DNA from 4 places in the Nonomuraea sp. NPDC052116 genome. Region 1 is predicted to be linked to each of the others. Evidence: riboswitches for the same ligand, from Rfam matches in the RefSeq annotation. Region 1 holds a riboswitch; each other region holds the start of a gene.
The links. A riboswitch is a leader RNA that binds a small molecule or an ion and turns the genes downstream of it on or off. The one in region 1 is predicted to bind cyclic di-AMP.
Positions count from the first base shown of each region.

Region 2: another riboswitch for cyclic di-AMP. It lies ahead of AB0L65_RS28875 (C40 family peptidase); the one in region 1 lies ahead of AB0L65_RS16065 (C40 family peptidase).
Region 3: another riboswitch for cyclic di-AMP. It lies ahead of AB0L65_RS18490 (hypothetical protein); the one in region 1 lies ahead of AB0L65_RS16065 (C40 family peptidase).
Region 4: another riboswitch for cyclic di-AMP. It lies ahead of AB0L65_RS21760 (hypothetical protein); the one in region 1 lies ahead of AB0L65_RS16065 (C40 family peptidase).

Region 1 is NZ_JBFAWA010000007.1:275,295-282,760, forward strand. Features, by position in the region: gene AB0L65_RS16050 (RDD family protein) at 1-240, opposite strand, end outside; gene AB0L65_RS16055 (RDD family protein) at 351-1,751, opposite strand; gene AB0L65_RS16060 (amino-acid N-acetyltransferase) at 1,804-2,373, opposite strand; cyclic di-AMP (ydaO/yuaA leader) riboswitch at 2,650-2,799, shown strand; gene AB0L65_RS16065 (C40 family peptidase) at 2,895-3,845, shown strand; gene AB0L65_RS16070 (LuxR C-terminal-related transcriptional regulator) at 3,872-4,084, opposite strand; gene AB0L65_RS16075 (helix-turn-helix domain-containing protein) at 4,728-5,129, opposite strand; gene lysX (bifunctional lysylphosphatidylglycerol synthetase/lysine--tRNA ligase LysX) at 5,214-6,695, opposite strand; gene AB0L65_RS16085 (hypothetical protein) at 6,843-7,334, shown strand; gene AB0L65_RS16090 (type III pantothenate kinase) at 7,401-7,466, opposite strand, start outside.
Region 2 is NZ_JBFAWA010000016.1:64,448-71,913, forward strand. Features, by position in the region: gene AB0L65_RS28860 (phosphotransferase family protein) at 1-555, opposite strand, end outside; gene AB0L65_RS28865 (NYN domain-containing protein) at 700-2,022, shown strand; gene AB0L65_RS28870 (NlpC/P60 family protein) at 2,154-3,128, shown strand; cyclic di-AMP (ydaO/yuaA leader) riboswitch at 3,523-3,687, shown strand; gene AB0L65_RS28875 (C40 family peptidase) at 3,761-4,276, shown strand; gene AB0L65_RS28880 (hypothetical protein) at 4,690-5,508, shown strand; gene AB0L65_RS28885 (M48 family metallopeptidase) at 5,823-7,094, shown strand; gene AB0L65_RS28890 (glycosyltransferase family 4 protein) at 7,184-7,466, shown strand, end outside.
Region 3 is NZ_JBFAWA010000008.1:392,940-400,405, forward strand. Features, by position in the region: gene AB0L65_RS18475 (TrpB-like pyridoxal phosphate-dependent enzyme) at 1-736, shown strand, start outside; gene AB0L65_RS18480 (DeoR/GlpR family DNA-binding transcription regulator) at 995-1,771, shown strand; gene galT (galactose-1-phosphate uridylyltransferase) at 1,768-2,847, shown strand; cyclic di-AMP (ydaO/yuaA leader) riboswitch at 2,913-3,054, shown strand; gene AB0L65_RS18490 (hypothetical protein) at 3,060-4,016, shown strand; gene AB0L65_RS18495 (DinB family protein) at 4,037-4,537, shown strand; gene AB0L65_RS18500 (ATP-binding protein) at 4,550-5,026, opposite strand; gene AB0L65_RS18505 (helix-turn-helix transcriptional regulator) at 5,260-6,126, shown strand; gene tig (trigger factor) at 6,327-7,466, shown strand, end outside.
Region 4 is NZ_JBFAWA010000010.1:236,397-243,862, reverse strand. Features, by position in the region: gene AB0L65_RS21780 (rod shape-determining protein) at 1-314, opposite strand, end outside; gene AB0L65_RS21775 (PadR family transcriptional regulator) at 425-919, opposite strand; gene AB0L65_RS21770 (MDR family MFS transporter) at 988-2,424, shown strand; gene AB0L65_RS21765 (DUF5302 domain-containing protein) at 2,473-2,673, shown strand; cyclic di-AMP (ydaO/yuaA leader) riboswitch at 2,840-2,975, shown strand; partial or broken gene AB0L65_RS21760 (hypothetical protein) at 3,275-3,640, shown strand; gene AB0L65_RS21755 (alpha/beta fold hydrolase) at 3,892-4,737, shown strand; gene AB0L65_RS21750 (aminotransferase class III-fold pyridoxal phosphate-dependent enzyme) at 4,734-5,948, opposite strand; gene AB0L65_RS21745 (carbohydrate kinase family protein) at 5,945-6,862, opposite strand; gene AB0L65_RS21740 (TetR/AcrR family transcriptional regulator) at 6,909-7,466, shown strand, end outside.

The sequences.
Region 1 (7,466 bases):
CCGGTAATGGGCCCACCAGTCGTAGCCGGTATAAGCCAGCCCCGCCGCCAGCCAGGCGAACACACCGGGCAGCCGGCCGGCGAACGCCTCCAGCATCCCTACAGTCCGGAAGACGCCCCACAGCGCGATGAACAGAATGTAATAGAGCACCCCGAAGACGAACGCCTCAATCGCCCGGGCGGCGAGCCGTTCCCACCATTCCGCGGGCGGCGCGTCCGCCCGCGGCGGCGACCCGGCCATAACCCCCACCTCGCGTCATCAGCGGCTCAGGTTCCCCATTTTGGTACGGCCTGTGCACACAAAACAGGGGCCGACGCGAAGCCGGCCCCTGCTTTTACCTGACGCTTGGACTACTTGATCTTCACCACCACGGTGTTGGCGAACTTGTCCGCGAACGTCTGCTGCAGCGGCTTGTCCCAGAGCTGGGAGGCACCGTTCAGACCCGCGCCCACGGCGCCGAACAGCGCTCCGACAAACGGGATGAGGCCGAGGGCATACCAGCCCCAGGTCCCGCCCGCACGCTTGAGCGCCACATCGTTGGCCAGACCGCCGGGCGGCATTCCTGCGCCGACCTGAACGATCTTGATCCCCATGACCATCTTGCCGACCGTCTGGCCATTCATCTTGGTCAGGAAGTACTCATAACCGACGTACATCAGGGCCAGGAGTAGCGCGTTAAGGATGCTCGCCACGAAGCTGCCCAGCAATCCGCTGGTGAGACCCGTGGTGGAGTTGTAGCTCACCGTGAGCAGGCCGATGACGATGGAGACCAGCGTGTAGATGACGCCAAAGATGACCCCGTCGATGATCCTCGCCACCAGGCGCTGCCACCACTCCGCCAGCGGTGCCGGCGCGCCGGGCGGCTGCACGCCCACGGGCCCGGGCTGGCCGTAGGCCTGGCCGTAGCCGGGCTGGCCGTACTGCTGCGCCTGCCCGTAACCCTGCTGCCCGTACTGCTGCTGCCCGTACTGCTGGTCGCCGTAGCCCTGCTGTGCGTAGCCGGGCTGGGACTGCTGCTGCTGGCCGTAGCCCTGCTGGCCGTAGCCCTGCTGGCCGTACTGCTGCTGGCCGTAGTCGGGCTGGGACTGCGGCTGCTGCCCGTACTGCTGCTGGCCGTAGTCCGGCTGGGACTGCGGCTGCTGCCCGTACTGCTGCTGGCCGTAGTCCGGCTGCGACTGGGGTTGCTGGCCGTACTGCTGGCCATAGCCCTGCTGACCCGACTGCGGCTGCTGCCCGTAACCCGGCTGGGACTGGGCCTGCTGGCCGTAGCCGGGCTGGGACTGCTGCTGCTGGCCGTAGCCCTGCTGGCCATAGCCCTGCTGACCCGACTGCGGCTGCTGGCCGTAGCCCTGCTGGCCGTACTGCTGCTGGCCGTAGCCCTGCTGCCCGTAGCCCTGCTGGGACTGGGCCTGCTGGCCGTAGTCAGGCTGGGACTGCTGCTGCTGGCCGTACTGGGGTTGCTGGCCGTACTGCTGCTGTCCGTACTGGGGTTGCTGCTGACCGTGCTGCTGTTGCTGTCCGTACTGGGGTTGCTGGCCATAGCCCTGCTGACCGTACGGGGGCTGCTGCCCATAGGCGTCGTCCGCCCGGTAGCCGATCACAGTCGCGTCCGGGTCGGGCTCGCCGGGGTGGCGGCCCTGGTTCTGCTGCCCGTAATAGGGAGGCGCAGAGTTGTCGCCGGATTCGTCCTGTGGATACGGCGGCTGTCCGGTGCTCACCGTGTCACCTCGCTTCGAGTGCGCATGTGGCACGTGTCAGGACACATGCCTGTGCTGCCCAACGTATCGACATAGGTATCAACAATCACCTTTCCATCTGGTCAAGGTCCACGTCACCCGATGTCAGGTGGAGCAGCATGCGGGTGTTTCCCAGCGTGTTCGGCTTGACGTGTTCAAGATCCAAAAACTCGGCAACACCCTCGTCGTACGAGGCCAGCAGTTCGGCGTAGACCTCAGGTGAGACCGGCGTGCCCTGAATCGGGCGGAACCCGAGTCGCGCGAAGAAGTCGACCTCAAAAGTAAGACAGAATACACGTCGCAGACCCAAATCCTTAGCCTGCTGGATCAGCGCGGAGACGATCCGGTGGCCGACGCCCATCCCCCGGCACTCGGGATCCACCGCCACCGTGCGGACCTCGGCGAGGTCCTCCCAGAGCACGTGGAGCGCGCCGCAGCCGACGACCTGCCCGTCTCGCTCGGCCACCCAGAACTCCTGTACGTCCTCGTACAGCGTCACCGTGGCCTTCTCCAGGAGCCGCGGCCCCGCCCCCGCGTAGGTGTCCACCAGGCGTCTGACCGTGCGCACATCGGGCGTGCGGGCACGCCGGACCACCACCGCGGTCTCGGGCACTGTCAGCTCGGCCACCTGCTCCATGGTTCTCCAGGGTACAGATCTCATTACGGCTCAGCCCTAACTCCCATGTCTCGGCCCATCTTGTTACATCTCGTGGTCAGATCGGCACGGGACCGCGCGGCCAGCTCGCGCCCGCCGAAAGCGCGGACAAATAGGGCGGAGGGCCTCTTCTGCACGGGTGCCCACGAGATCACCTTGTGACCCTTCGGTTGTGAAACCTCTACAGACTTGGCAGTTCTGGTTGAGCACGAACCCGGAGTGCATTAGTGTCCAGCGACAATGTTTCCCGCGTGTCGCGCGGGAGACCCGCCCAATTCTCGCAAGAGAAGCCGGGGAACCGCCGGTGGCGACCTCCGACGCCACCACTGGGGTGAATCCGAGTCTTTCGGTAGGGCTGCTCCGGCCCGAACCCGTCAGCTAACCCGGTAGGCGTCGACGAGAGGAGCTGGTTGGTGAAGCCCACGCTCAGCGGTGGGGGGAAGTCGGCGGGCAAGCACGCCCGCCCTCCGGAACGGGCCCGGCGAGCACGCCGCGTAGGTGTGGTGAGTCTCACAGTCGCCGCGCTGCTGTTCGCCATCCCCGTCGGTTCGGCGTCCGCGGATCCCGAGCCCTCGCTGAAAGAGCTCGCCGACCAGGCCACGAAGCTGCACACCGACATCGAGACGCTGACCGAGCAGTACAACGGCCAGCGGGAGAAGCTCAAGACCGCCAAGAAGGCCGCCGAGGCCGCGGAGAAGACGCTGACGAGCAGCGAGACGGATCTCGCCGCCAAGCGCTCGAAAGCCGTCGCACTGGCCCAGAACGCCTACATCACGGGCGGCCTGAAGACCCTCGCCTTCGCCACCTCCGACGACCCCGAGGGCTTCCTCAACCGCGCCGCGACCTCGTACGCGCTGCAGACCGAGCAGGGCGAGGAGATCAACCAGCTCACCAAGGCGATGGACACGGCCACCCGTGCCAAGGAGAGCGCCACGGCCCGCATCGACGAGGTCCAGAAGCTCGTCACGGACCTCGAGGCCAAGCGCAACAAGATCACCAAGCTGGTGACGAAGGTCGAGAGCAGCCTGTTCAGCCGGGCTCTGGGCGAGGCCGGGCGGCCCGGCACGCGGGCCGTGCGCGTCAACCTGCCGATCCCGGGCTCGGGGAAGGCCGCGGAGGCCGCGCGGTGGGCGCTCACTCAGCAGCTCAAGCCGTACGTCTGGGGCGCCGAGGGCCCCGGCTCGTACGACTGCTCCGGGCTCGTCATGGCGGCGTTCCAGCGGGTGGGCATCTCGCTGCCGCACTACACCGGCGACCAGTGGACGGCCGGCCGGCACGTCTCGCGCGAGGAACTCAGGCCGGGTGACCTGGTGTTCTTCTACAGCGACCTGCACCACGTGGGCATCTACATCGGCGGCGGCATGATGGTGCACGCCCCGCAGACGGGTGACGTCGTACGGATCGCGTCGATCGCGCGGCGGCCGTTCGCCGGCGCGGTGCGCATCGCCGACTGAGCCCGCACCCCGGCGGTCCGCCGCGGCTAGATCAGCTGGCGGCGGGCTGCCCAGGCCACGGCCTCGATGGCCGTGGCCACGCCTATGCGGTCGCAGATGCCGCGCAATCTTCGTCGTACCGTGCGCCCGCTGATATCCAGCCGCCGCCCCACCCGATCGACCGTGACTCCCTTGGCCAACTCCGCCAGCAGCGCCAAATCAGCATGGCTGAGCTCAACGCCTTCAGTGAGCACATCCATCGGGAGCCCTCCCCCCAACAGCAAGAACTTGGACCTCACAGACGGGCCAAAGCCGCTCCTCGCAGACGGTAAACGCATCGTGGAAAGGTCGTCAAGCATGACAATCGCCGCACTTGACGAGCGCTATTGACATGATCCGCTATATATGACGCACTCGCGATATGTCAGAACGCAGAGTGATCACATTGGGGCTTCCGGAATGGCCCTGACCAGCGTTCCGGTTTTCGATCAGTTCGCCATGGATATTCCGCATGATCGATACCCGCGTTATCGCGGGACACGCGTCCGTGGCGCGATCTTTCCGGCCCACGGCAAGCCACCAATCGCTCGCTTTGTGCTGCACACCCACACGATCCGCCAACCCAGGTCAGGCAGTTGATTAAGGCAATTGGATCAATCCGCTATGGCAATTGCCGCCACGGGTTCAGGTCGGCGGCCCGCCGCGTGGCGGGCGTCCTGCTCTGACCGCCGGGCCGGGCGGCCTCGTTTCCGGGTGCGCGTGCCCGGCGGGATCACAGGGGTGGCCGGGGCACCGCGTACGCTCCCTGACCCGCGCCTCCGCGGCCTTGACGCGATGCTTACAAGCGGCTTCGGATCGGAAACCGGGCGGTCCGGAAGCCGGATTCGCGACGGCGGTGATCGCTCAGGCGCCGGCGGCGTCGTAGCGGTCCCTGGCGGCCTCGACGTCCTCCATGTGCGCCTCGGCCCAGCTCTTGATCGCGGCCACCAACGGCATCAGGCCCTCGCCCAGCGGAGTGAGCGCGTAGTCCACCCGTACCGGCACAGAAGGGGTGAGCGTGCGCGAGACCAGGCCGTCACGCTCCAGGCCGCGCAGGGTCTGCGTGAGCATCTTCTGGCTGACGCCCGCGATGCGCCGGGACAGGTCGCTGTAGCGGCGCGGGCCTGGCGCCAGCGCGGTCAGCAGGAGGGTGACCCATTTGTCGCTGAGGGTGTCGAGCAGCTTCCTGGAGGGGCACTCGGCGAAGTACGCGTCGAAGACCTGCCTGGCCTCGTCCCGCTGCTCCGCCGCCGTCTTCGTGGCCATCCGCGCACCCCTTCCCGATCGCTGCTTACCAGGAGAGGGTAGAGCGCCCGGGGCGGGCGCTCTACGACGGCGGCGGGACGCGGGTCAGTGGGTGGGCTTGACCAGCGGGAACAGGATGGTCTCGCGGATGTTCTTGCCGGTGAAGGCCATGATCATCCGGTCGATCCCCGCGCCCATGCCCCCCGTGGGCGGCATCGCGTACTCGAGGGCCTGCAGGAAGTCCTCGTCCAGCTGCATCGCCTCGAGGTCGCCCCCGGCGGCCAGGAGGGACTGCTCCACCAGGCGGCGGCGCTGCTCGATCGGGTCGATCAGCTCGGAGTAGGCCGTGCCCAGCTCCGTGCCGAAGCCGATCAGGTCCCACTTCTCGGTCAGCAGCGGGTTGTCCCGGTGCTGGCGGGTCAGCGGCGAGGTCTCCAGCGGGTAGTCCATCACGAACGTGGGCTGGACGAGCGTGTGCTCCACCAGGGCCTCGAAGAGCTCCTGCACCAGCTTGCCCTGGCCCCACTTCGGGTCCCAGTGGATCTCGCGCCGATCGGCGATCTTGCGGAGCTCCTCCAGGCCGGTCGCGGTGGTGATCTCCTCGCCCACGGCCTCCGACACCGCGCCGTACAGGGTGATGCGCGGCCACCGGGCGATCCCGAGGTCGACCTCCACCCCGTCGTGGACGACCACCGTGGTGTCCAGGGCGGCCACCACGGCCTTCTGGTACATCCGCTGGGTCAGGTCGGCCATGTCGTTGTAGTCGAGGTAGGTGCCGTAGGCCTCGAGCATCGTGAACTCGGGGTTGTGCGTGGAGTCGGCGCCTTCGTTGCGGAAGTTGCGGTTGATCTCGAAGACCTTCTCGATGCCCCCGACCACGAGCCGCTTGAGGTAGAGCTCGATCGCGATGCGAAGGTAGAGCTCCATGTCGTAGGCGTTGATGTGGGTCTTGAACGGCCGGGCCGCCGCGCCGCCGTGGATGGGCTGCAGCATGGGCGTCTCGACCTCGAGGTAGCCCTCCTCGTGCCAGAAGTCGCGCACCGCGCGCACCGTGGCGCTGCGCAGGCGGGCCATCTTCCGCGACTCGTCGTTGACGATGAGGTCGACGTAGCGCTGGCGGACGCGCGCCTCCGGGTCGGTGAGCCCGACGTGCTTCTCCGGCAGCGGACGCAGGCACTTGGCGGTGATCTGCCAGCTGTCGGCGAGGATGGACAGCTCGCCGCGCCGCGAGGTGATGACCTCGCCGGTCACGCCCACGTGGTCTCCCAGGTCGACGTCGCGCTTCCACGCGGCCAGCGAGTCCTCGCCCACCTTGTCGAGCGAGATCATGACCTGGAGGTCGGCGCCGCCGTCGCGGAGCGTGGCGAAGCAGAGCTTGCCGCCCACGCGGTTGAGCATGACGCGCCCCGCGACCGCGACCGTGTCGCCGGTGGCGGTGTCGGGCTCCAGGCCCTGGTATTTCTCCCGGACCTCGGCGTTGGTGGCCGTACGGGGGAAATTCACCGGGTAAGGGTCGACGCCTTCGCTGCGAAGGCGGTCGAGCTTCTCCCTCCGGATGCGCATCTGCTCGGGAAGTTCGTCGCTCACAAGAACAAAGGGTAGGGGATATGGCGACCTGCAAGGGTTCGTCGGCACGCTGCAGGACCGCTGCAAGAGCCCTCTTCTATCAATGTCTCACGAGCTCAGGGGGGAACCGGTAGGGAGCCGGTCCCAGGGGGAGCTCAAGGAGAGAAGATGTTGAAGAAGATCGCGACAGGCTTCCTCGCCGTCGCCGCCACCAGCGCTCTGGCCCTGTCGCTGCCTGCCGCCGCCAACGCCGCCACGGCCGGCGCCCCGAGCCACGACGACGACTACTCCGACTACTGGGGCCCTGTCTACGCCAAGAACAGCCTCGCGAAGTCGCAGGGCTGGATCGGTGTCAGCTGGGACGAGGACGGCGAGTCGAACGAGGTCACCGTCAAGGGCCGGCTCTACGACCTGGACAACCGCGACGAGGACGAGGGCGGCAAGTGCGCATTCGTGAAGTTCGAGGCCAGCGACTTCGACCACGACTGGTCGCCGGTCTACTCCAAGAAGTACTGCGGCTTCCCCGGCTACAAGAAGTTCACCTTCTCGGAGAACGACGTCTTCAGCGTGCGGGTGAAGGTCTGCCAGATCGGCCAGTACAGCAACTACCCCACGAAGTGCAGCCCCTGGGACTACATCTACACCGCCGAGAGCGAGTGACGAGTCGTCCCCGGACGTGCGAGCGGCCTCCCACCCGGGCGGGAGGCCGCTTTTTCCTGTTGAGGCTCAGGCCGTGTTCCGCTTGTAGATCAGGCGCAGGCCCATGAGCGTCAGCCACGGCTCGTGCACGTC
Region 2 (7,466 bases), on a different contig from region 1:
CGCCTCGACGTGCGCGCGCAACCCGGCGGCCCCGAACGGGGCCAGCTCCGCAGGTGTGAACTCCGCCCGGTGCAGCGCCGCCAGGACCGCCACGCCGGCGTCCTGCAGCCTGCGCCGGTCCGCGGGCGCCGCGTCAAGCAGCCAGCTCCCGAACGTGTACGGCATCACGTCCGGAGGCACGTCGCCGTCCTCGCGCTCCATGACGAGGAACGGCGTGCCCAGGTGTTCCGGGTCCGGCTCGAACCAGAGGGCCCTGGGCGCTGGGATCCCAGCTTTCTGCCTGGCCAGGCGCATGATCTCGAACTGCGCCCCAAGATCGTACGAGGGGAACACGGGAACGGCTTCTACCGCAGGTGCGAGCCTGGCTACGCAGCGCGTTCGCCCTTCGTCCCAGGTCGCGGTGAAGAACAGGGTCTCGCTGGACATGCCGTTCTCGGCGGGCCTGGACACTTCGGACACCGAGGCGCTCGCGCCGACCCTCCCGCGCAGCCAGCGGGCCAGGCTGTCGCGCAGTTCCACCAGGTCACGGGTGGAGGTGCGGATCTCTTCTGTCATGGTCGGCCTCCTGGGTGAACACCCGTCCCGGCTCAGTCGTATATCCCCAACCAAGCGCTTGTCTAGAGAGAGGTGGCCGTTACGGTCAGGTACGCGGCAGCCGTACCCTTGTCTGAAAGGGCATGTCACGAAGGGACAAGTGGGATGAGTTCAGCGGGTGAAGGCCTGTCTCGCCCGCTTCCCGAGCAGGTGCGGCTCAATGTCGTCGATCTGGCGTCCCAGGTCCTCGGGACGATGCCCGCTGCCTCCATACCGCCGCCCCTTCGCGGGATAGCCAAGTTCGACCCCCGAAAACGCGCCAAACTCGGCAGCGCGCCCATCGCGGCGCAGCTCGAGAACGACAAGAAGTTCCGCGAGCTGGTGGCCGAATCGGTGGAGGCCGGCTGGCCCGAATTGGTGGCATCCCTGGCCGAGGGAAATGTCCCGCCGGCCGCCGACCCCGTGCTCGTGGCCGCGGCCGCCTACCTCACCCGTCCGCCCGGCTGGGCGGAGATGATCGAGGTCGCCCGTACGGACCTGGTGCAGTCGGCCGTGGCGGCCGAGGGGTCGGAGCGCGAGGAGGCCGTCACCCGGCTCCGCGAGCAGCTCGCCGCGCAGAAGACCGCCGCCAAGGAGGAGGCCGATCGGCTGCGCGAGCAGATCAGGGCGGCCCGGGCGGAAAATTCTGATTTGAGGCGCAAGCTCCACGACGCCCGCGAGCGGGCCAAGGGCGCGGTGCAGCGGGCCGACGAGATGGAGCACGCGGCGGAGGACGCCAGGTCGGCCGCCACGGCCGCGGGCACCGCGGGCGAGTCCGAGCTGCGGCGGCTGCGCGAGCGGCTGGCCGACGTGGAGAAGCAGCTGGAGGCCTCGCGCCGGGCCGCCCGCGAGGGCAGGAGCATCGAGGACGCCCGCATCCGGGTGCTGCTCGACGCGCTGCAGGACGCCTCGGCCGGGCTGCGCAGGGAGCTCGCCCTGCCCACGATGATCAGTCGGCCCGCCGACTCGGTCGCCGCGGTCACCGGCGAGCGGCCCGGCGTCCGGGGGGTGCCCGCGCGGGCGCTGGCCGACGACGATCCGCAGCTCCTCGACCAGCTCCTGGCCCTGCCGCAGGTCCACCTGATCATCGACGGCTACAACGTGACCAAGACCGGCTACGGCACGCTCACCCTCGCCGACCAGCGCACCCGGCTCATGACCGGGCTCGGCGGGCTGGTGGCGCAGACCAGGGTCGAGGTCACCGTCGTGTTCGACGGGGCCGAGCTGAACTCCCCGGTGCAGGTCGTGGCGCCGCGCGGGGTGCGGGTGCTGTTCAGCCAGCCGGGGGAGATCGCCGACGATCTGATCCGCCAGCTCGTACGCGCCGAGCCGCCCGGCCGGGCCATGGCCGTGGTGTCGTCGGACCGCGAGGTGGCCGAGTCCGTCAGGCGGATGGGAGCCAGACCCGTTCCGTCTGGCTTGCTGCTGCGCAGGCTGGGCCGGGCCTAGATTACCTGCACCCCTTACGGGCGGATTTGCCGCGCTGTGCCAGGGATATTACGAATTGGGTGGATAGCGTGTGACCTCACCCGCCACTTCTGTACTATTCGCCCCAGATATCATCCCTGGGAGGCGACACAGTGAGGTTTGGCAGGGTGCCGGTGGCCGCGGGTCTCGCGTTCGGGCTGGTCCTGTCCCCCATGGGAGCCGCCGTCGCCGATCCCCGGCCGACCCTCGGACAGGCCAAGGCCAAGCTCGACAAGCTCAACGACAAGGCCGACAAGGTCGTCGACCGCTTCAACACGGCCACCGAGCGGTACAAGGCCGCCAAGGGCGCCTACACCAAGCTGAACGACCGCTACAAGACCAAGCTGGCGACGGTCGCGGACCTGCGCGCCCAGGTGATCGGCATGGCCGTCGACAGCTACAAGCTCGGCACCGACGTGACCTCCCTGCCCGGCCTGGTGAGTGCGGACCGCCCCGACGACTTCCTGATGAGCCTGGCGCTGGCCGGGCAGCTCTCGCGGGAGCGGGCGGAGAAGCTGGCCGCGTTCGACCGGGAGAACCGCGGGCTGAAGGTCGAACGCGACAAGGCGGAGGAGGCTTTGGAGGCGGCCGACCGGGAACGGGACGGGGTCGAGAAGGAGCGTTCGGAGATCATGAAGCTGATCTCCGAGCAGAAGAAGCTCCTGAAGAAGCTGGGCGCCTACAACCCCGGCAACCCGAACAGCGTCGGCATCCAGTACACGGGCCCGGCCTCGGGCAACGCCGCCGCCGTCCTGCGCTTCGCCTTCGCCCAGGTGGGCAAGCCGTACGTGTTCGGCGGGACGGGCCCGGGCGGCTGGGACTGCTCCGGCCTGACCCAGGCGTCGTGGCGCGCCGCGGGCGTGTCGCTGCCGCGCACGACCTGGCAGCAGTGGGCCTGGGGCGCGAGCCGCAAGGTCTCACTGAGCGCCCTCCAGCCGGGGGACCTCATCTTCAGCTCGAGCCTGGGTCACGTCAGTATCTACGCCGGCGACGGGAAAATCGTTCACGCGCCGCAGACGGGCGACGTGGTCAAGGTCGTCAAACTCTCGTCGTACGGCGGCCGCCTCGTGGGCGCCATCCGCCCGTAGCTACGACGCCGAATCGTTGATCGCATCAACCGAACGAGGTTCGGTTGATGAGTGATGGGAACGATCCAGCACGCCTGACGAGCCACAACAAGTGTGACAAACACGACATTTGGGGCCTGACAAACGGGCGCGAAATCAAATGTGAGCAGCGTCACATTTCGATAACGGAACCTGGTGTTCCAGCAGGGATTTCCCTCCTTACTGACTCCACTATCTGATCTTTACAGGCGGTGTCCCGCTTTGCCGATCCTTGACCCTTCGGCGTAGCTTCTGGCGACGTCGCGGTGAACAAGCCATGTCCCCCGCGAACCCGCACCGGTCTCTCCCGGTGTGAGACAGATAAAGATCCGCTGGTCAACCGCCCAAATGTCCCCATATCAACACGTTGGTCGGGACGGTTGGCCTGCCGAATCCGTGCAGCCAGGAGGCACGGAGCCGGGGACCCAGCGATCCCAGTTCCCCAGGGATCAGGGGGTGAATCGGCGCGCACATCGCGCCGTAGGGCGACTTCCAGGCCCGAATCCGTCAGCTAACCCGGTAGGCATTCGTGGAAGAGTCAAGGAGAAATCCTGTCTACCTCCCTGCATAACCCCCGTCTGTCCCGCATTGCCCTGAGTGGCGTAGCGCTCACGATGACCGTGACGGCCGGAGGTGCGATCCTCCATGCCCCAACGGCTCAGGCTGCCACGACCGATTCGGCTTCGACGACCAAGGCGGCCGCAACCGCCGGAACCTCGAAGACGACCTCGGCCGCGGCGCTGAGGGCGGCCAAGGTCGCCCGTCAGAAGGCGAAGGCCCGCAAGGCGGTCTCCGTGGCCAAGAACCAGGTCGGTGACCCGTACCGGTACGGAGGCACAGGCCCCGGTTCGTTCGACTGCTCCGGCCTCGTCCAGTACGCCTGGAAGAAGGCCGGGGTGAAGCTCCCACGCGTGGCGGCCAGCCAGTTCGCCCGCAGCAAGAACAAGGTCTCGTGGCGGAACCTCCGGCCCGGCGACCTGATGTTCTTCAGGGGGCTCGGCCACGTGGGCATGTACGTCGGCAAGGGCAAGATGGTCCACTCGCCTCGGACAGGCGAACGGGTACGCATCGACAAGCTGAGTGGATGGCGGCGGGCGTCGTTCGTCGGCGCTGTCCGTCCCGGCATGTGAAGAAGCCCCGCCCGGCTCCTCCGGGCGGGGCTCTCCCATTGTTGCTTTCATTTTTTACGGCGGAGCACGGGCGGCGCCACCCGCCGCACCTGGCTGAGGGCCTCCAGGGAGACGCCCGCTGACCCGCACAACGCACCCACCGCAACGGCACCCCCTCAAAACAGCCACCCCACCCCACCCACCCACCCCACCCGCCTCACGGCTTCCCGCGCCACGGCTCACGGCCCCACGACCCTCGGTCCAATGACCCTCGGCTCGCGGGCCAGGCTCCCCGTTCGATGGCGCGCGGTGTGCGGTCCTCTGGCGCGCAGCCACCGCATGCGGTGCGGGTGGGCGGTTCTCAAGGGCGCGCGGTTCTCAAGGGGGTGCGGAGTGGCCGGTCAAGGGCCGGCGGGCGGCTACGATCGGGCATCGTGTCAGGGCAGGTGAATCGGCGGGCCGCGATCGTCTCCGTCCTGCTTCTCGCCGTCACCCCCGCCAGCGCCCCCACCCCCGATTCCCCCATCCTTCCCGCCGAAGTCCGCGGCCTGTGGGGTGACGGCGAGGTCGTGGTCCGTGGGGCGCGGTCCGTGGTCGTCGGCCGGCACATCACCCCCGCCGAGCTCGGCGACATCGCGCGGAGGGCTGATCGGGCGGGGCAGCGGGTGTCGGCGGTGCTCGGAAGGTCAGTACGACCGCTCGTAGTCGTTCCCTCGTCCGCCGCCGAGGCGGCCGGGCTGGCCGGGGTGGGGCGGGTCGACGGGCTGGCGGCGGTGGCCGATCGCGGGCGCGTGATCATCGTTCCCGAGTTCTTCGCCAGGCTGAACTCCACCGGCAAGGACGTCGTACTCGCCCACGAGCTCACCCACGTCGTCGCCGGCACCGACCGCCTGCCCCCATGGCTCTATGAGGGGTTCGCCGACTACGTCGGCTATCGCGACTCCGGACTCCCCGTGAGGACCGCGGCCGCCGAGCTCGCCGCCGAGGTGCGGGCCGGGAGGCTGCCGAGGGAATTGCCCGGACCTGCGGCTTTCGCGGCTGACGGGCGGGACCCCGTCCGGCTCGCCCGGGCGTACCAGGAGGCTTGGCTGGCGTGTCGCTTCCTGGCTGACCGGTTCGGTGAGGGGACGCTGGTGAGGCTCTACCGTGACGCCCGCGCGGGCGGCGTAGACCGAGCACTCGCCGCGCTCGGCCTCTCCGCGGCCACGCTGACGGCACGGTGGCGCGACTACGTGCGAGACCGGCTCGCGTGAGGGGGAGGCAGATGAGCGAACGGCGGAACGTGGACGACGCGTCGCAAGAGGCGTCGAAGGAGGGTGAGGAGGCCGGAGGCGCCACGGCTCTGAGTGGCGAGGCGCGCGGTCACGGTGAGAGCGCGTCAATGAAGAGGGAGAGCGCCGGCCCGATGCCGGGAGGTGGCCCGTCCGTGAAGGGGGAGGGCGTCGGCCCGACGTCCGGGGGTGGCGCGTCCGTGAAAGGGGAGAGCGCGGGCTCGGTGGCCGGTGGCGGGGTGTTCGTGAAGGGGGAGAGCGGGGGCGGAAGACGGGGGCAGAGTGAGGGTGTGTCCGTGAACGGGGGAGGGCCGCCGGAGTCCGACGGCGAGCGCCGGCTGAGGCGGCAGGCGGCGGTGGCGGCCGTGCTGCTCGGCCTGGTGATCGCGGCCGTGGCCGCCTTCAGCACCCCCTGGCACCTCCTGACCTCCGGACCGCCCGACCCGGCCCGCGACTTCACCGCCGCGCAGATCGCCAGGTCCGAGGCGTTCGACGCGGCCAGCACCCTGCCCGCCTACCTCTCGCTGGCCCTCACGCTGATCATCGCCGGGCTGCTCGTCGCCACGCCGTTCGGCGTGAAGCTGGTGGCGTGGCTCAAAGGCCCCTGGTGGCTCCGCGTGGTGCTGGGCGTCGTGGTCATCACCCTCTTCACCCAGCTGATCAAGCTGCCGATCGCCATGTGGGGCGAGACGCTGCTGCGCGGTTACGGCCTGTCCATCCAGACCTGGGGGTCCTGGGCAAGCGACCGGCTCAAGAACATAGGCGTCGACGCGTTCATGCTCAGCCTGATGCTGCTGGTGCTCGTGGCGCTGGCCCGCAGGTTCAGGCGGTGGTGGATCCCGGCCGCCGTGGGCGCGTTCGCGCTGACGGTGCTGGCGTCGTTCGTCTACCCGGTGGTGTTCGAGCCGCTGTTCAACGACTTCACGACCATGCAGCAGGGCCAGCTCCGCACCGAGCTCCTGGACATGGCCAAGCGGGACGGCGTGCCGGTCGAGGACGTGCTGGTCGCCGACGCCTCCCGCAGGACGACGGCGCTGAACGCCTATGTGTCCGGGTTCGGCGCCACGCGCCGCATCGTCGTCTACGACACGCTGCTCAAGGCCCCGAAGGCCGAGGTCGAGCTGGTCGTGGCGCACGAGCTGGGCCACGCCAAGACCGACGACGTGCTCTACGGCACGTTCATCGGCGCCCTGGGCGCCGCGCTGGGCGCGATCCTGCTGTCCTGGGTGTTCGGCCTGGTACGCCGCCGCACCGGCGTCACAGGCCTGGGCGATCCGCGCGCGGTCGGCGCGGTCATAGGCCTGATGACCTTCGGCTCACTGCTCATGAGTCCCGCCGAGAACCTGATCAGCCGCCACATCGAGGCCAGGGCCGACCTGCACGCGCTGGACCTCACGCACGATCCGGCCACGTTCATAGCGATGCAGAAACGCCTGGCAGTCACCAATATTTCCGACTTGTCGCCGGATGCGGTGGAATATGTGCTCTATGCGTCCCATCCTTCCAGCCCCGAGCGCATCGCGATGGCCCGTGCATGGGCCAAGCTGAACGGCGTCCCCGTGAAGTGACACGTGAAGTGACACGTGCGGCGACCCGCGCGGCGACCCGTGCGGTGACAAGCGCGGCGGCAGGAGCGACGCCGGGTGCGGGGCCCAAGGTGCTCGTCGTCACGAACGACTTCCCGCCCAGGCCGGGCGGCATCCAGTCGTTCGTGCACGGCCTCGCGCTGCGCACGCCGGGCGTGGTCGTCTACGCGCCCGCCTGGCCGGGCTGCGAGGAGTTCGACGAGCTCCAGCCGTTCCCGATCGTGCGGCATCCGACGCGGCTCATGCTCCCGACGCCGGCCGTCGCCCGCAGGGCGGCGAGGCTGGTGGCCGAGCACGGCGCGCAGACCGTGGTGTTCGGGGCGGCGGCGCCGCTCGGGCTGCTCGCCCCTCGCC
Region 3 (7,466 bases), on a different contig from region 1:
CGGCAGCCTGGGCATCGCGATCAGCGAGGCCGTCGAGGTGGCCGCCGCCACGCCCGACGCCCGGTACGCGCTCGGCTCGGTACTCAACCACGTGCTCCTGCACCAGACCGTGATCGGCGAGGAGGCGCTGGAACAGCTGCCCGAGATGCCGGACCTGGTCATCGGCTGCACCGGCGGCGGCTCGAACTTCGCCGGCCTCACCTTCCCGTTCCTGCGCGAGAAGCTGGCCGGGCGGATACGGACGGTGTTCAGGGCGGTCGAGCCGACCGCCTGCCCGTCGTTCACGCGCGGCGTGTACGCCTACGACTTCGGCGACACCGCGGGCCTCACGCCGCTGCTCAAGATGCACACGCTGGGGCACGCGTTCATCCCCGACCCGATCCACGCGGGCGGCCTGCGCTACCACGGCATGTCGCCGCTGCTGTCGCACATGTACGAGCTGGGCCTGTTCGAGGCGGTCACCCGCGCCCAGAGCGAGTGTTTCGAGGCCGGTGTCCGCTTCGCCAGGACCGAGGGCATCGTGCCCGCCCCGGAGCCCACGCACGCGCTCGCGGAGACGATCGCCGAGGCCCTGCGGTGCAAGGAGAGCGGCGAGGAGAAGGTGATCCTGACCGCGCTCTGCGGCCACGGCCACTTCGACCTGGGCGCGTACGACCGCTACCTGGCCGGGCACCTGGAGGACTACACGCTGCCGCAGGACCGCATCGAGCAGGCCCTGACCGAGCTGCCGGGCTGAAAGCGGGGTGGCCGCCGGAAGAGGCGGCCACCCGGTCAACGCGCCGTGGGGCGCTTGCCGTGGTTCGCCTTCTTCTTCTTGCGTGCCTTGCCCTTGCGTGAGCGCCTGGCCATAAGCTCGCCTCCGGTGATCGGGCCAATGATCGGCTACGCCACGAGCCTCCCCGCCCGTGCTGACCAGCGCAAGCGCAGCACGCGAACTAACATTCCCCAACAATTCCGTGTCATAATTTGGTGGAATCTGTTGGAAGGAGCGGGCGTGCTCGCACAGCAGCGTCAGCAGACGATCCTCGAACGCGTGCGCAGCAACGGCGGCGTCCGGGTCGCGGACCTGGTCCGCGAGCTGGGCGTATCCGACATGACCATCCGTCGGGACCTCGAGGTGCTGGCCGAGCGCGGGTTGCTGGAGAAGGTGCACGGCGGCGCCACCGCCCTCGGCCCCGGCTCCACCGAGGAGCCGGGCTTCACCGCCAAGTCGGCCCGCCAGCAGCAGGAGAAGGAGGCCATCGCGCGCCGCGCGGCCGGCCTCGTCCGGCCTGGCACGGCCGTGGCGCTCTCGGCGGGCACCACCACGTGGGCGCTGGCCCGCCATCTGATCGCCGTCCCCGAGCTGACGGTGATCACCAATTCGATCCCCGTCGCCGAGGTCTTCCACCGCAACCCGCGCTCCGACCGCACGGTCGTGCTGACCGGCGGCGTGCGCACGCCGTCCGACGCGCTGGTGGGCCCGGTGGCTGTGGCCGCGATCCGCCGCCTGCACGTGGACACGCTGTTCCTCGGCGTGCACGGGATGAGCGTGCGGGCCGGGTTCACCACCCCCAACCTGCTGGAATCGGAGACCGACAGGGAGCTGGTGGCGGCCGCCAACCGGCTGGTCATCCCCGCCGACCACACGAAGTGGAACACGGTCGGCATCAGCACCATCGCCGAGCTGACCGAGGCCGACGTGGTCGTCAGCGACGCGGGGCTGCCTGAGGACGCACGCATGGAGCTGGCCGAACGGGCCGGAGAACTGATCATCGCGGAGGGCTCGTGAAGCGCACCATCACCCATCTGGCCGACGGCCGTGAGCTGATCTACTTCGATCAGCGGGACGACGCCGACCGGAGCGCGATCGACCGGCGGGTCCTCGACCCCCGGCCGGTGGCCTCCGAGCTGCGCTACGACCCGCTGACCGAGGAATGGATCGCGATGGCGGGGCACCGGCAGACGCGCACGTTCCAGCCGACCGGCTCGGCGAACGAGTGCCCGCTGTGCCCGTCGTCGGACACGCGCTCGTCGGAGATCCCGGCGTACGACTACGACGTGGTGGTGTTCGAGAACCGATTCCCCTCCTTCTCCACCAATTTCGGGACTTATACAGACGTGGGGGGCCTGAGTGAGGTCCGGCCGGGAGTGGGGCGGTGCGAGGTGGTCTGCTTCACCTCTGAGCATTCGTCGTCGTTCTCCCAGCTCTCCGACGGCCAGGTGGAGCTGGTCATGGAGGCGTGGGCCGACCGGACGGCCGAGCTGTCCGGGATCGAGGGCGTGGAGCAGGTGTTCTGCTTCGAGAACCGGGGCGAGGAGATCGGCATCACGCTGGCCCACCCGCACGGCCAGATCTACGCCTACCCGTACGTCACGCCCAGGACCAGGCTCCAGCTCGCCGCCGCCAGGCGCTACACGAAGGGGAACCTGTTCGCCGACGTGCTGGCCGCCGAGCGGGCCGCGGGGACGCGTGTGGTGGCCGCCAACGAGCTGTGGACGGCGTTCGTGCCGGCCGCCGCGCGGTGGCCGTACGAGGTGCACATCTACCCGCACCGGCAGGTGCCCGATCTGGCCGCGCTGACGGAGGAGGAGCGGTCGGCGTTCGCGCCCCTCTACACCTCGGTGCTGCGGGCCTTCGACGACCTGTTCGGCGTGGTGATGCCGTACATCTCGGCCTGGCACCAGGCGCCCGTGCGGCAGGACCGCGAGCTCGGCTACCTGCACCTGGAGCTGTTCAGCATCAGGCGGGCGCCGGGCAAGCTCAAGTACCTGGCCGGGTCGGAGTCCGCGATGGGCGCGTTCGTGAACGACGTGCTGCCGGAGGAGGCCGCCCGGATGCTTCGATCACAGGTAGATCACTATTAGATTTCTAATGGGGGTCGCGTTACTCGTGATCTACCACTAATATCCCTTTTGTGCCTGGCCGTAACAGCAGGCACACGCCTAATCCCGGGCGAGTCGCCCGGGAGCCGGGGACCCACCCGCACCTGGGGTGAATCCACTTCGGTGGTAGGGCACGCAGCTCCCAGCCCGAACCCGTCAGCTAACCCGGCCGGCAGAGGGAGAGGAACATCCACGTGGCGGCTCCGTCCCCCGCGACTCTTGCCATCGGCCTCGTCGCCGCCGCAGCCGTCGCCCTCCTGCCGGCGACCGCGGCCTCGGCTGCCCCCAAGCCGTCGGAGGCCGAGCTCCGCGCCCAGCTCAAGCAGCTCAACAGCAAGATCGACAAGCTCATCGAGAAGTACAACCTCAAGCGCGTCGAGCTGGCCAAGGCGCAGGCGGCCGCCAAGGCGGCCAAGGAGCGGCTGGCGGCCGCGGAGAAGACCCTGGCCGCCGCCGAGCAGCGGGTCGGCGACCTCGCCAGGATGCGCTACCAGAACCACGACCCGTCGCTGCCCTCCGTCCTGATGGTCCAGAGCGGCGGCGGCGCCGCCCTGCTCGAGCAGCTGACGGCCGAGCAGCAGGCCCTCGTCCAAGGGGTGGCCAAGGCCCGCGACGACAAGAAGAAGGCCTCCGACGAGGCCGCCGCGCTGGCCACCCAGATCGGCGTGGACGCCAAGGACGTGACCGAACAGCGCTCCGAGGCCGAGGACATCATCGACGACATCAAGAAGAAGCTCCAGGACCTCGTGCCGCTCGGTCCCGGCCGCAAGTCCGACGGGAGCTGGGCACCGGAACTGCCCTCGGGCTCGGACAACATCACGGCCCGTACGCGGCTGATGAAGGCGGAGCTGGCCAAGAACTTCAAGCTGCCGTTCACGGTGGGCTGCTTCCGCTCGGGCTCCAGCGGCGAGCACCCGCTCGGGCGGGCCTGCGACTTCATGATGAGCACCGGCGGCACGATGCCCGCGGCCATCAACAACGCCCTGGGCGACCGCATCGCGGATTGGGCGCTCAAGAACAAGGGCAAGCTCGGCGTCAAGTACGTGATCTGGAAGCAGCGCATCAACATGGGCTCGGGCTGGCGGGCCATGTCGGACCGCGGCAGCGTCACCGAGAACCACTACGACCACGTCCACATCTCGATGTACTGAGCTGGATAAGGTCGGACATCATGACTGACACCCGGATCCCGCCCGCTCTCACCGGCGACGAGCGGACCACGCTGAACAACTGGCTCGAATGGCACCGCGGCACCCTCGCCGTCAAATGCGCGGGCCTGTCGGACGATCAGCTGCGCCTGCGCTCCGTCTCACCCTCGACCATGTCCCTGCTCGGCCTGGTCCGGCACATGGCGAACGTCGAACGCTCCTGGTTCCGCCGGGTGCTCAACGGCGAGGACCTCCCCAAGCTGTGGGACAAGGACCGCGACAACGACGCCGACTTCAAGGAAGTGGACGCCGCCTCCGTCAAGGAGGCCTTCGTCACGTGGGAAGAGGAGATCGAGCGCGCCCGCGCCATCTCGGACGCCAGGCCGCTGGACGCCGTCGGCGACCACAGAGGGCAGGAGTGCACCCATCGCTGGATCCTCATCCACATGATCGAGGAGTACGCGCGGCACAACGGTCACGCGGATCTGCTGCGCGAGCGCATCGACGGGGTGACCGGAGAGTAACGAGACCGATGATCAGGGCTCGGTGCGGAACAGCGCCCACACGGCCTTGCCGCCCCGGGCCAGCGGGTCCCAGCCCCAGCACTGACTGTAGGTCTCGACGATGTAGAGGCCGCGCCCGTTCTCCGAGATGAAGTCCGGCTCCTTGGGGCGCGGCACCTCGTCGCTGGGGTCGGCCACCGCCAGCAGCACGTGCGGCTGTACGCGCATCAGCAAGAGCTCGATCTCCCGCCGCCCCGCCGCGTACATCGCGTAGCGCACCGCGTTGGTCACGAGCTCCGACACCACCAGCGCGGCGTCGTCGCTGAGTTCGTGCAGGCCCCAGCCCTTCAGGGTCGAGCGGGTCACGTCCCTGGCCGTCTTCACGGAGTCGGCCTGAAAGGGCAACGGGCACGAGGTCGTGTACGGCTTGCCACCCATGAGCAGGTGGTCGAAGCCCACGTCACGGGTGATCTGCAATGCATCGGCAGTGGCCAGAGGATCCTCCACCATGCTGCCGATACCTCCCCGTTCAGTCCGACTTAGTGCATGTTTGGCCCAATATGCACTAAGCCATCATGGGTCACGATCGCTGCACCTGCAAGACCCAAATGCACGTGCACTTGCATTGTGCAGTAGCAAGCGGCGTTTTGGGGCATAACTCTGCTAATCGGACACGGGGTTGAGACCTTGTCATACCCGGCAATGTGGTGTCACTGTGTGTGCGGACCTTGATAGGAGGCAAAGTGACGCAGAACCAGCCGGGTTCCGGACCGACGGCGCTGCGCATCCTCCTGGGCTCCCAGCTGCGCAAGCTCAGGGAAGCGAAGAACGTCACTCGTGAGGAGGCGGGCCATCTCATCCGTGGCTCCGAATCCAAGATCAGCCGCATGGAGCTGGGCCGAGTGGGGTTCAAAGAACGGGACGTGGCGGACCTGCTGACCCTCTACGGGGTCGTCGACAAGCAGGCCCGCTCCGCCGTACTCGACCTGGTCGCCACCGCCAACGAGCCTGGTTGGTGGCACCGGTTCAACGATGTCCTGCCCACGTGGTTCCAGGCGTACGTCGGCCTTGAAGAGGCCGCCGCCAGGATCAGGACCTACGAAGTCCAGTTCGTGCCAGGACTGCTGCAGACCAAGGAGTACGCAAGGGCCGTCGTGACCGCCGGATCGGCGGGAATCGGGGCCGAGGAGATCTCCAGAAGAGTGGATCTCCGGCTGGAGCGCCAGCGGATGTTCGACAGGCCGGATGGGCCAGTGTTCTGGGCCGTGATCGACGAGGCCGCCCTACGACGCCCCATCGGCGGCGTCGAGGTGATGCGGGCCCAGATCGAGCACCTCATCGACCTGATGCGCCAGCCCAAAATCACCATTCAGATCATGCCGTTCAGCTTCGGCGGGCACAGCGCGGAAGGCGGGGCGTTCAGCGTCCTGCGCTTCCCCGACACCGATCTGCCCGACGTCGTGTACGTCGAGCAGCTGGCGAGCGCGCTCTACCTCGACAAGCGTGAAGACGTGGACCGATACACCGAGGTGATGGAGCGGCTCTGCGCCGTGAGCACCACTCCGGACGAGACGGTCGAGCTGTTGCGGACGATCGCGGACGAGTTCTGACGGACGGTAACGGATGATCGCGGGCGACTTGTGACGGCGCGGACGTCGTTGTTGGGTACGCATCTGCCCTAGACTGGCCATCGGCGTTGGATCCCGCCGTGGCGGAGCATGCCCAACACCGCACATGTGGGCGCGGCGCGTGTGCCGTAACCGATGGACGCGCCCGCGATCACTCGTAGCTTGATCAAGGAGACCATTCCGTGAAGACCGCTGTCGAGGAGCTCAGCCCGACCCGGGTCAAGCTCACTGTCGAGGTGCCGTTCGACGAGCTGCGCCCGAGCATGGATGCGGCGTACAAGAAGGTCGCGCAGCAGGTGCGCGTCCCCGGGTTCCGGCCTGGCAAGGTTCCGGCCCGCATCATCGAGCAGCGCTTCGGCCGGGCGGTAGTGCTGGAGGAGACCCTCAACGACGCGGTGCCCAAGCTGTACGGCAAGGCCGTCGACGAGGTCGACGTGTTCCCGGTCGCGCAGCCCGACATCGAGGTCACGAAGATCGAGGACGGCGAGCAGATCGAGTTCACCGCCGAGGTCGACATCCGGCCCAACTTCGAGGTGCCCGACTACCAGGGCCTCGAGGTCACGGTCGACTCCGCCGAGGTTTCCGACGAGGACGTCGACGCCCAACTCGACTCCCTGCGCCAGCGTTTCGCGACGCTGACCGGCGTCGAGCGCGCGGCCGCCAACGGCGACTTCGTCGTCATGGACCTGCGCGCCGAGATCGACGGCGACAACATCGAGGAGCAGCAGGCCAGCGAGGTCTCCTACGAGGTCGGCGCCGGCTCCGTGCTCCAGGGCCTCGACGCCGCGCTCGAGGGCATGTCCGCGGGCGAGGAGAAGAGCTTCAAGACCGAGCTCGTCGGCGGCGAGAACGCCGGCGACGAGGCCGACGTGATCATCAGCGTCAAGTCGGTCAAGGAGAAGGTCCTGCCCGAGCTCGACGACGAGTTCGCCCAGCTCGCCAGCGAGTTCGACACGCTCGACGAGCTCAAGACCAGCATCCGCGAGCAGGCCCGCCGCAACAAGCTGATCGACCAGGTCGTGCAGTCCCGCGAGAAGGCCCTCGACACGCTGCTGGAGCAGATCGACATCCCGCTGCCGGACAGCGCCCTCAAGGCCGAGGTCGACGCCCGCAAGCACAACCTCGACCACCAGATCGCCGAGAGCGGCCTGAGCCGCGACGCCTTCTTCCGTCTCTACCAGACGACGGAGGAGGAGCGCTTCGCCGAGTTCGACACCAACTCCGCCCGCGCGATCAAGGTCGGCTTCGTGCTCGACAAGATCGTCAAGGCCGAGGAGCTGGGCGTCTCCGAGCAGGAGCTGACCAACTTCGTCGTGCGCCGC
Region 4 (7,466 bases), on a different contig from region 1:
GCCCGCTCGATCGGCGTGGAGCCGTCGGGCAGCGCCATGATCAGGCGTGGCCTGGCGAGCGGGCGCCGGTGCACCTTGCCCAGGAAGTGCTTGACCATCCGCAGGGCGAGGTCGCCGTCGGCCGGCAGACCGCCGCTGACCGGCCGGCAGATCTCCTCGCCCGTCGCGTCCGCGCCGTACCCGATGACCTTGCCGGTACGGCCGTCGATCGTCACCGCGGAGGGTTCGTCGAGCACGATGCCCTTGCCTCTGACGTAGATCCGCGTGCGGGAGCCCCCGAGGTCCATCGCCAGGTCGCGGCCGAGGAGACTCATGACGCGACTGCGGACGTGGCGATCGTGGCGGGCATGCCGGGTCTATTTCCTGGGCCGCTCCAACGCAACACCAGGAACGGAGTGGTTCCCCTTTACCTGAGCGGGCGGGCTCAGCGGCTCCTGAGGGCGGCCAGGGTCTCTTCGGCCCACTCGATGCCGGTGCGGACCTGGGCCAGCCCGAGCCGCAGCGCGTAGTGGCCGGTCCCGTCCTCGCGCTGGCAGCCCAGGACCACCAGCCGCGCCTCGTACCCGGTCTTGATCCGCTCGACCACCGCGATCGCCTCCTCCGTGGAGAGCAGCGGCAGCAGGAACGCCTGCAGCGCGGTCTCGTTGCGTACGACGAAGACGGGCTCGTGCTCCACCAGCCACGTGTGCAGCTCCCGCGCCCCCTCGGGGGTGATCGTGTAGATCTTGCGCCCCCTCGCGCCCTCCGACGAGGCCGCCACCAGGCCGTCGGCCGCCATCTTCACCAGTTCGGGATAGATCTGCGTGTGCCCGGCCTGCCACACGTGGTTGAGCGAGTGCTCGAACTTCTTGGCCAGGTCATACCCGCTCGCCGGGCCGACGGCCTCGAGCAGCCCGAGAAGCGCGATCCGAAGGGACATGCGCGCCAGCATATCGAAGACTTGACATGTCAAGACTTACATATCAGTCTTCACATGTGAATGATGGCATGAAGCCTCAAGGGCTCCTCTTGCTCGCGGTGCTCGGCGGGATGTTCCTGGCGATGCTCGACCAGACGATCGTCGGCACCGCGTTACCGCGGATCACGGCCGAGTTGGGCGGCACGACGCTCTACGTCTGGGTGGTGACGGCGTACCTGCTCACCTCGACGGTGACCGTGCCGCTCTACGGCCGGCTCTCCGACCAGCACGGCAGGAAGGCGCTGCTGCTGATCGGGATGGTGGTGTTCGTGGCCGGGTCCGCTCTGTGCGGGGCGGCGCAGGACATGCCGCAGCTCATCGCGTTCCGCGCGCTGCAGGGGCTCGGCGCGGGCGCGCTGCTGCCGCTGTCGATGGCGTTGGTGATGGAGATGTTCCCTCCGGGTACGAACGGCGCCCGCGTGCAGGGTGCGCTCGGCGGCGTGATGGGCCTGACGTACCTGGCCGGGCCGTTCCTGGGCGGGTTGTTCACCGACCACGCGACCTGGCGGTGGGCCTTCTACGTGAACGTGCCGATCGGCCTCGTGCTGATCGCGATCGTCGCGCGCCGCCTGCCGAACCGGCCGGGCGTGGGCGGCGGCGGGCGCCCCGACTACGCGGGCATCGCGGTCTCCACCGTGGCCATCAGCGCGCTGCTGCTGGGCCTGACGGAGAAGGGCCTGGACGGCAACACCTGGACCGACGCCGCCGTGGCCGGGCCGATCGTGCTCGCGGCCGCGTTGCTGGCGGTGTTCGTGCTGGTCGAGAGGCGGGCGGCCAGCCCGATCATGCCCATGCACCTGTTCGGCAACCGCACCTACACGCTCGTGAACGTCACGTCTTTCTTCACGGCCTTCTGCATGTACGCCGGCGTGGTGTTCCTGCCGCGTTACTTTCAGCAGTCCCTCGGCGTCAGCGCCACCGAGTCCGGGCTGAGGATCTACCCGATGACGCTGGCCATGGTCCTGGGCAGCGTCGTCATGGGCGCGCTCATGTCCAGGACCAGGGTCTACAAGCCGTGGCTGGTCGCCTCCCCGTTCCTGCTCGTCGCGGGCACCCTGCTCTGCCTGAACCTGACCGCGCACACCGACGGGCTGCTGCTGGCCGGCTGGATGCTGCTGATCGGGCTGGGCATGGGCCCGATGCTGTCCGGCCTGACCGTGGCCTCCCAGCAGTCCGTCGAGCCGCAGTACATCGGCGTCGCCTCCGCGAACCTGACCTTCTTCCGCCAGATCGGCGGCTCCGTGGCGCTGGCCGTCGGCGGCACCCTCTACACCTCGACGGTCACGGCGGACGCGCCCGTGCACGGACTGGCCGCCGCGCACGCCTCCGCCGCGGCGGCGGTCATCCCGTCGCTGGGAGTGGCGGGGGCGCTGCTCGCCCTGGTGGCGCTGGTGGCGATGCCGGCCAGGCGGCTGGAGGTGCCCGCCACGCCGCAGAGCAGGGTTGAGGCCAGTTTCGCGTCATAAGCGGGGCCATGCGAAGCTGTGATAGTCCCCAACACCATGGAGGTCCTCATGGCGGAAACACCGGAGCCGGAAGTCAGCGAGACTCCCGAGGACGAGATGAAGCGCAAGTTCCGCGAGGCGCTGGAGCGCAAGCGTAACCAGCACGCGGACTCGGGCGCGGGTGGCAAGGGCGGCGACCCATCGAAGATCCACGGGGCGCACGGTCCGGCTGCGAGTAAAAGATCGTTCAGGCGCAAGAGCGGCGGCTGAGGCCGGGAATTTCAAGGGGGTACGGCAATGCCGTGCCCCCTTTCTCTATGCCGGAGGCAGGTAGATCTTTACACCGATTCATGACGAACTGTTTGTGTTTGTCCGGAATACGTGGTTAGAGTGATGCCCACTTACCAGCCGGTGGCGTGGACCACACAAGGGAACCAGCCGACTGGCGCCTAATCCCGATCACTCGGGAGCCGGGGACCCACCTCCCTGGGGTGAATCCGACCTTGTGTCGGTAGGGCAACTCCACCGCCCGAACCCGTCAGCTAACCCGGTAGGCGAGATGGAGAGGACATATGCAGAACTTGAATGATCACGTAGAACACCCATACAGCGTGATGACGGCCGCCCTCTGAGCGGTCCCTTCTCCAGGCTCGTTTCGCGCTCCGCGTAGCTTTCCCCCGTCAGGTGCTTTCCCCTGCTACGCCCTTTTTCAAGCGAGCGCAATCTCCCTGCCCCCTCGCGAAGGACTGTACTTTTCATGTCTGCACGTTCTGGTTTGCGTACCCTCGCTCTGCTCACCGCCTCCACCGTCGGCGCGCTCACCATCGCCGGCACCGCGGCCCACGCCGACTCCAACACGGACGAGAAGGTCCTGCTCAAGGGCTCGACCACCGCTTCGTACTTCTGGGACGACTCCTCCGGCCGCGCCGGGGACACCGGTCTGCCCGCCAGCGGCAAGCCCATGCAGAAAGGTCTGGCCGCCAGCCCGAGCTGGCCGCTCATGACCGAGGGATACGTGATTCACGACGGCAAGAAGCTGCCCTTCTTCGTCGGCGACCGCGGCCCGGGCGTGCCCTCCAACAACGGCGTCATGCTCGACCTGGACGGCAAGACGTTCGCGGAGCTGACCGGCGGCTCGTTCAACATGGAGACGCTCGGCGTCGACGGCGTCGGCGGCCAGGGGCACATCAAGGTCGACTACGTCATCACCAAGTGGGGCAACGGTCCCGGCAAGAAGAACTACCCGGTCCCGTTCTCGACCGGCGCCTGGTCCGAGCGTGACAACAACCCGGCCGAGCCCCCGGCGGCCGGTGCGGCCGTGCCGCCGCCTGCGCGCGAGGCCGGAGAGTGGAGCGCCAGCACGGGCGCCGTCGTGGCCAGCGCCGTGGCCGCGGTGGGCGGCAGCGTGGTGCTCGCCAGCGACCGCGTCCGCAATCTTCTCAAGGGCTGAACTTTACGGACCTGGACCAGAATGTCATTCTGGTCCTCGTGACCACCCGCGTAGCCGCGAACGGCATCGAAATCGCCTACGAGAGCTTCGGCTCGCACGAGGGGCGCCCCCTGCTCCTCATCATGGGGCTCGGCGCGCAGCTCATCCACTGGGATGAAGGGCTCTGCGCGCTGCTGGCGGACCAGGGACACCACGTCGTACGGTTCGACAACCGCGACGCCGGTCTCTCCACACACTTCTACGACCAGGGCGTTCCCGCGATGGGGGCGCCTTCGCCGTATCTGCTGGACGACCTGGCCGACGACTCGGCGGGACTCATGGACGCGCTGGGCTGGCCGGCCGCCCACGTGGTCGGGGCGTCGATGGGCGGCATGATCGCCCAGGCGCTGGCCATCCGCCACCCGGACCGGGTGCTGACCCTGACCTCGATCATGTCCACTCCCGGCCCCTCGGCGGCCCCGCCCACCGAGGCCGCGCTCGCCACCCTCATGGCCGCGCCCCCCGCCGACCGCGATGCGGTCCAGGCCCAGGCGGTGCGGACCTGGTCGGTCATCGGCTCGCCCGGATACGAGCTGGACCGCGAGCGGATCACCCTGCTGGCCGGACTCGCGTTCGACCGCTGTTTCGACCCCGGCGGGACGGCCCGGCAGCTCGCCGCCATCATGGCCTCGGGCGACCGCACGGCGGGGCTCGCCGGGGTGCGGGTGCCCACGCTGGTGCTGCACGGGGAGGCGGACCAGCTCGTTCCGGTCGCGGGCGGCCAGGCCACGGCCGCGGCCGTCCCCGGCGCCCGGCTGGTGACCTACCCGGGCATGGGCCACGACCTGCCGCGCCCGCTCTGGCCGTCCGTCGTGGCCGAGATCAGCAAGCTCACCGCCGACTAGCCGAAGTGGGCACGGGTCTCCGCGAACGCCTGGTCCGTGCCCTCCAGCGCCCTGGCCACGTCGGCCTCCGTGTGCGCGGCCGACATGAACCAGTTGTGCCACGGGTGCAGGTAGACCCCGTGCCGCAGGCAGGCGTCGCTCCACCACATCGCGACGGAGAGGTCGGCGTCCCCGTCGAAGCTGAGCCACGGGATCGTGACGGGCCCCGTCTGGTTCACCACGAACCCGTGGGACTTGGCCTGCGCGTAAAGCCCCTCGCGGAGCTGCGTGCCCGCGCGTTCCATGGCGCCGATGCCGTCCGTGTCGCGCAGCGTCTCGATGGTCGCCTTGGCCGCCGCCATGGCGACCGCCGAGAACCAGAACGACCCCGTCGAGTACAGCGTCTGCGCCGGTCCGCGCAGCGCGTCCGTGCCGGTGACGGCGGCGATCGGGTAGCCGTTCGCCATGGCCTTCGACCAGGCGGTCAGGTCGGGCCGCACCCCGTACGGCTCCCAGGACCCCCGCAGGTCGACCCGGAACCCGGCCCGCACGTCGTCGATCACCAGCGCGGCCCCGAGCCGGTCGGCCAGGGCGCGGGCGCCCCGCGCGAAGGCGGGCTCCACCAGCTCCTGGTCCTCGAAGGAGTCGTGCTTGAACGGCGTCACGATGATCGCCGCCACGTCGCCCTCCACGGTCGCCGCCGCGGTCTCCAAGGACTCGAGTGAGTTGTACGTGAACTCCACCAGGTCGGCCCGCTCGTTGGGCGTCGTGCCCGCCAGGGAGGGCGTGCACCAGGGGTCCGCCCCGTGGTAGGCGCCGTGCGCCATCAGCACCTTGGTCCGGCCGGTGGCGGCGCGGGCGACCATGAGCGCCTGCGTGGTGGCGTCGGTGCCGTTCTTGGAGAACATCGCCCAGTCGGCGCTGGGCACGGTGTCCACCAGCAGCTCGGCCAGCTCCACCATGATCGGGCCGGGGCCGTTGAGGCAGTCGCCGAGCGCGGCCTGCCGGGCGGCGGCCTCCTCCACACGTGGGTGGCGGTGGCCGAGCACGACCGGGCCCCAGCTGCACATGAAGTCGATGTACTCGCGACCGTCCACGTCCCACTGGCGGCAGCCCTCGCCGCGTTCGAAGAACTGCGGGAAGCCGGGGGCGAAGAGGGCGGCGTTGAGGTGGCCGTACATGCCGCCGGGGACGACCTTCAGTGCGCGCTGACGGAGTTCTGCGTCGGTCATCCGAGAGTCCTTAGAGTCGAGTCGAGATCGATGAGGCCGGCGTCCGAGCCGAGCCCGGTGGCGACGCGGGCGGCGGCGGCCGTGCCCCAGCGGGCCGCGGTCAGCACGTCCTGCCCGTGCAGGAGGCCCGTCAGGAACCCCGCGCAGTACGCGTCCCCGCAGCCGGTCGTGTCCGAGACGTCCACCTTGAGTGCGGGCACCGTCTCGGCGCCCTCCGCAGTGACCACCAGGCTGCCCGCCGCCCCCAGCGTGACGAGCACGCCGCGCGGCCCGTCGGCCAGCAGGGCCCGGGCGGCCTCGCCGACGTCGGAGGCGCCGGTCATGAGGAGGGCCTGCGACTCGTTCGGCAGCACGTAGTCCACGTGCGGCAGGAAAGCGCGGGCCATTCCCAATAAGTCGGGCATCTCCGAAAGGAGGTCCATGGTGATGACGGTGCCGGACGCGCGTACCTCGTCCAGGAGGGCGAAGAACGCCGGGTCGCCGAGGCCGAAGGTGACGTCCATCCCGCCCAGGTGGATCGCCCGCACGCCGCGCAGCACGTCGGGGTCGAGGTCCGCGTACGTCACGCCGAGGTTGGCCCCCGGCACGTGGAAGCTGGGCCGCCCGCCGTCGGGCCTGATGGGCAGGATCGACGCGGCCGTCTGCTCGCCCGCCCTGCGCACGAGGCGCGAGACGTCGACGCCGCGCTTGGCGAGCACCGCCACCAGGAAGTCACCCAGCTCGTCGTCGCCGGCGGCTCCCATGGTGATCACGGGGTTGCCCAGCTTGACCAGGTCGACGGCGGTCCCGGCGGCGGCGCCGGCGGCGGTGAGGCGGATCTGCTCCACCAGTACGGTGTCCTGGCCCTCGGGGATGTGATCGATGGGCCTGGCGAGAATGTCGACGATGTGGACGCCGACGGTGGCGACGGTCATAGTCTAAATAGACAGACGTCCGAATAAAAAGTCAATGGAGGAGCCGATGCCCAAGATCGTCGATCACGACGAGCGCCGGCGCGAGGTCCTGTCAGCCGCCCGCCGGGTGATCGTCAGGGACGGCATCGACGCCGCCACCACGCGGGCCATCGCCAAGGAGGCCGGATACTCCAACGGCGTGCTCGCCCACTACTTCGCCGACAAGGACGAGATCCTGCTGTCGGCGCTGCGCCAGTCGCACCAGCGCATCCGCGACCGGCTGACCCGCAAGGTCGAGGGCGCGACGGGGCTGGCCGCGCTGCGCGAGCTGCTGCTGGACAACCTGCCGCTGGACGCCGAGCGCACCCAGGAGTCGCGCCTGGAGGTCAGCTTCTGGAGCCGCAGCCTGGCCTCGGAGCGCCTGGCCGAGGTCCAGCGCACGGAGGCGGACGAGCTGCGCGCCGCCGTACGCGACCTGCTGGCGCAGGCCCGCGCGGCGGGTGAGCTGCGCACCGACGACAACCTGGACGACCTCGCCGAGCACCTGCTCGCCCTGGTCGACGGCCTCAGCCTGCACCTGCTCCTCTACCCGGGCCGGCTCAAGCGCGTCGACGTCGAGCGCCTC